2 regions of the Mesorhizobium sp. WSM1386 genome follow, and region 2 is predicted to be linked to the other one. Evidence: predicted binding sites of a transcription regulator. Region 2 holds the regulator's gene; the other holds the start of a gene.
The links. Region 2 encodes PhoB, which activates phosphate uptake and scavenging genes when phosphate is short. Its sites were predicted from a motif close to TGTCATNNANCTGTCAT; they were not measured.

Region 1 (2,190 bases), 280 kb from region 2:
GCGATTGCGGCGTCATCTCATCCTGCATGTCCGGACCGTTGGGGCCGCGATAGGAGCGCATGTCGAGGAAGAACACGTCGAGCAGCGGCCCGTAGGCTATCTTGCGGTAGACGCGGCCCGGCTCCGACGGCTCGTAACGGATCGTCGTCATCTCATGGAAGGCGCGGGCCGCGCGGGCCGCCAGCACATGGATGGATGTTTCCGTGTAGCGATTGTCGGCGCTCAGATTTTTCGAATCCGACCAGTTGTTCAGCACCTCGTGGTCGTCCCACTGATAGAAGGTCGGGCAGATGGCGCTGAGACCCAGGACGTGTCTGTCCATCATGTTGTATTTCCACTGGTCGCGGTATTCGTCCAGCGTCTCGGCGACCTTGCGCTTGCCATCGACTAGCACGACGTTCTTCCACTTGCCGCCGCCGGGCAGGTCGACCTCGTCCTTCATCGCGCCGTCGGCATAGATGGTGTCGCCCGAATGCAGGAAGAAATCGGGCGTGTGCTTGCCGATCGTGGCGTAGGTCTTCATGCCGGTCTCGTCGATGCCCCAGCCCTGGCCGGCGGTGTCGCCCGACCAAGCGAACTTGATGTCGCGCTTCGAAGCCGGCGCGGTGCGGAAGCGGCCGACGATCGGCTCGGAGACGGCGTTGATGTCAGCGAGGTCGGCTGCCGTCATGCGGTAGAAGATGTCCTGATCGGAAGCGAGATCGGTGAGCAGGCGTCTGACCGTATAATCGCTGGCCGGCGACGTATCGAGCGGCGCCAGCCGGATCGCGTTGGCGAAATTCTCGGTCGACGACACTTCGAACATGACACGCGACGGGCGATCGGTGCGCGTCCACACCATGCCGCTGGTGGCGTCGACATCCCCCGACTGGACGCCATGGGTGAAGGCCGGGCGCTGGTTGGCACGAGAATAATAGGGCAGCGCCAGGCTGGAAACGCCGACCAGACCAACGGCGCTGGCGGAGGTGACAAAAGCGCGGCGAGTCATCGAGAGCTTGTTCATGGCTGTCTCCTAGATGGCGTTGAACGTTGCCACCAAGCTCCAGCCTCAATGTTTCAGGCGCATCTCGAAATCATGAACGTTTGATAACAATGAACAGGGCTGCCCTTTCCGTCTCCTCTCACGCGCCCAGTAACGCTGCGGGTCCAAAAGGGGAGAAGGGAGGGCCGCGCCTATGCCGCTTGCGGTTCCGGGTCGAAGGCCGGCCGGCTGGTGTTGATCAGCAGCGAGATGCAGGCGGCGGCGATGGCCGTCATTCCGGCGATCAGGAAGGCCAGTTCGTAATTGCCCTGCAGCTCGCGCATGGTGCCGCCGAAGGCCGCCGCCGTGGCGGCCCCCACCTGGTGGCCGGCGACGATCCAGCCGAACACGATCGGTCCGCTGCGGTCGCCGAACGCCTCGTTGGCGAGCCTGAGCGTCGGCGGCACGGTGGCGATCCAGTCGAGGCCATAGAGCACCGCGAAGATGATCAGGCTGGTCGCCGAGAAGCCGGAATAAGGCAGGTAGATCAGCGACAGGCCACGGATGGCATAGTAGACGCCAAGCAGCTTGCGCGGGTCGAAACGGTCGGTGAGCCAGCCGGACAGCGTCGTGCCGATCAGGTCGAAAATGCCCATCATCGACAGCAGGCCGGCCGCCTGCACCTCGCCAATGCCCATGTCGCCGCAGAACGCGATCAAATGCGTGCCGACCAGCCCGTTGGTGGTGAAGCCACAGACGAAGAAGGTGGCGAACAGATACCAGAACACACGCGTGCCGGCGGCGCGGCGCAGCGTGTTGAGCGTGTGCGCCAGGAAATTGCCTTGCGATGCCGGCGATGTCGGCGGCACGTCATCGGCCTCGGCGCCATAGCGCACCATGCCGATCGACACCGGACGCTCCGGCACCAGCAGCCAGACCAGCGGCAACAGGCAGGCCGTGGCGACCGCGACCGCGATGGCGACCGGCTTCCAGCCGCCCGTTTGCGCAAGCGAGGCAAGCAGCGGCAGGAACACCAGAAGGCCAGTCGCGCTGGAGGCCGACATCAAGCCCATGACCAGGCCGCGATTGGTCTTGAACCAGCGGTTGACGATGGTGGCGCCGAGCACGCTGGCGACGGCGCCGGAGCCGATGCCGGAGAACACGCCCCAGGTGATGAAGAGATGCCAGGGCTCGGTCATCAGAAGGCTGAGCGCGGTCGAGCCCGACAT
Region 2 (2,190 bases):
CCGGTCGACGTCAGCGACGCCGACATGCGGACGCTGGCGGCCTCGGCGCGCGACAAGGACGGCCCGGAGCGCCAGGCCTATCGCAAGGCCGGCGAGGCGCTCGGCTATGGCCTGGGCAGCCTGTTCGCGCTAATCGATCCCGCCCCCGTCGCCATGGTCGGCGTCAGCGCCGCCGCCTTCGACCTGATCGAGCCGGCCTTGCGCGAGGCGATTGCCCGGACCGCCGGTGGCCAGCACTCGGAATCGATCTCCTTCGACACCGAGCCGAACGAACTGCCGCTGATCCGCGAAGGCTGCGCCATGCGCGCTCTGACCTTCGTCGACCAGGAAATTTTCGCGCCAGGCGCGCAGGCGAGAGGGGGCGCCGCTGGGAAGAACGTGGCGTGAAATCGAAGCCATCGTAACACCCGTGGGTTGGACAAAGCCTCACGACTTCGTCATCCCTGGGCGGAGCAGGAGCGAAGCTCCGTCGCGGAGACCCTGGGATCCATGCCGCGACCTTGGCCACGGAGTGCAGCGGAGCAGAATTCCGCACCGAGGCAACGCTTCGAAGTCGCGGCATGGATCCTCGGGTCTACGCCGCGTCGCTTCGCTCCTTGCTCCGCCCGTGGAGGACGAAGCAATGGACGTTTTCGCGAATCGCCAAGGTAAAGCGATCCGGCTTAAGCACGAAATCCGACTGTCTAACCTTCCGCGCCGAAGAACCTAATCTTCCCGGATCGCGTAGCCCGCCCCACGAATCGTGCGGATCACATCCGGCATGCGGCCATTGTTGACCGCCTTGCGCAGCCGCCCGACATGCACGTCGACGGTGCGCTCGTCGATGTAGATCGTCTCGCCCCAGACATTGTCGAGCAACTGGCTGCGCGAGAACACGCGGCCGGGATGGCGCATCATGAATTCGAGCAGGCGGAACTCGGTCGGTCCGAGCCGGATCTCGCTCTTTTTGCGGTAGACGCGGTGCGATTCGCGGTCGAGCACGATATCGCCGACCTTGAGCACGCTGGACAGCACTTCAGGTTTGGCGCGGCGCAGCAGCGCCTTGACGCGTGCCATGAATTCCGGCGTCGAGAACGGCTTGACCAGATAGTCGTCGGCGCCGGTCGACAGGCCGCGCACGCGGTCGCTCTCCTCGCCCCGCGCGGTCAGCATGATGATCGGCAGCCGCTCGGTCTCGGGCCGCATCCGCAGGCGCCGGCAGAGTTCGATGCCGGACACCGCCGGCACCATCCAGTCGAGCACCAGAAGGTCGGGCACGTTCTCCTGCAGGCGGATCTCCGCCTCGTCGCCGCGCGTCACCACCTCGACCTGGTAGCCTTCCGATTCCAGATTGTAGCGGAGCAGCACCCCTAGCGGCTCCTCATCCTCCACCACCATGATGCGTGGCGCGATCATCGGCTGGTCACCCCTGCTATGCCGCCGGCGCCGACATCGCGGTTTCGTCCTGCTTCGGGCGATTGGCGGGCAGCTGCGTGCCGGTCAGCACATAATACGCATTCTCGGCGATATTGGTCACGTGGTCGCCGATGCGTTCGAGGTTCTTGGCACAGAACAGAAGATGCGTGCAGGCGGTGATGTTGCGCGGATCTTCCATCATGTAGGTCAGCAGTTCTCGGAACACCGAAGTGTATTTGACGTCGATACGCTCGTCGTCGGCGCGCAGCTTGGCCAGTGCGGCGGCATCGCGCGCCGCATATTCCTCGATGACACCTTGAACCTGGATCAGCACCAGCTGCGCCATCGCGTCGATGGAGTGCGACAGGTCGCGCGGCGTGGCGGAGAGCCCGACCGTGCCGACGCGCTTGGCGATGTTCTTGGCAAGGTCGCCGATGCGTTCGAGATCGCCGGCCATGCGGATCGAGCCGACGACGTGGCGCAGATCGTCGGCCATCGGCTGGCGCTTGGCGATCAGCGTGATGGCGCGGTCGTCCAGCTCGCGCTGGCGCGCGTCCATGATCGCGTCATCGGAGACGACGCGTTGGGCGAGCGCATTGTCGGAGTTCAGCAGCGCCTTGGTGGCACCGCCGACCATCGAGCCGGCGAGGTCGCCCATGTCGCTGATCAGCCTGCTGATCTGTCCGAGATCTTCGTCGAAGGCTGCAACCGTGTGTTCGGCCATGATCCTGGTCCTCGTATGCGTGATCAGCCGAAGCGGCCGGTGATGTAGTCCTGCGTGCGCTTTTCGCGGGG

Region 1: a site for PhoB is predicted at 1,076-1,092, ahead of AC0NIH_RS05510 (alkaline phosphatase D family protein). Genes of this name have one in related genera too.

Annotation. Positions count from the first base shown of each region.
Region 1 covers NZ_CM148373.1:1,131,678-1,133,867, reverse strand. Annotated here, with positions in the region: gene AC0NIH_RS05510 (alkaline phosphatase D family protein) at 1-1,003, opposite strand, end outside; gene AC0NIH_RS05505 (MFS transporter) at 1,174-2,190, opposite strand, start outside.
Region 2 covers NZ_CM148373.1:1,411,269-1,413,458, reverse strand. Annotated here, with positions in the region: gene AC0NIH_RS06925 (ROK family protein) at 1-387, shown strand, start outside; gene phoB (phosphate regulon transcriptional regulator PhoB) at 706-1,395, opposite strand; gene phoU (phosphate signaling complex protein PhoU) at 1,412-2,119, opposite strand; gene pstB (phosphate ABC transporter ATP-binding protein PstB) at 2,143-2,190, opposite strand, start outside.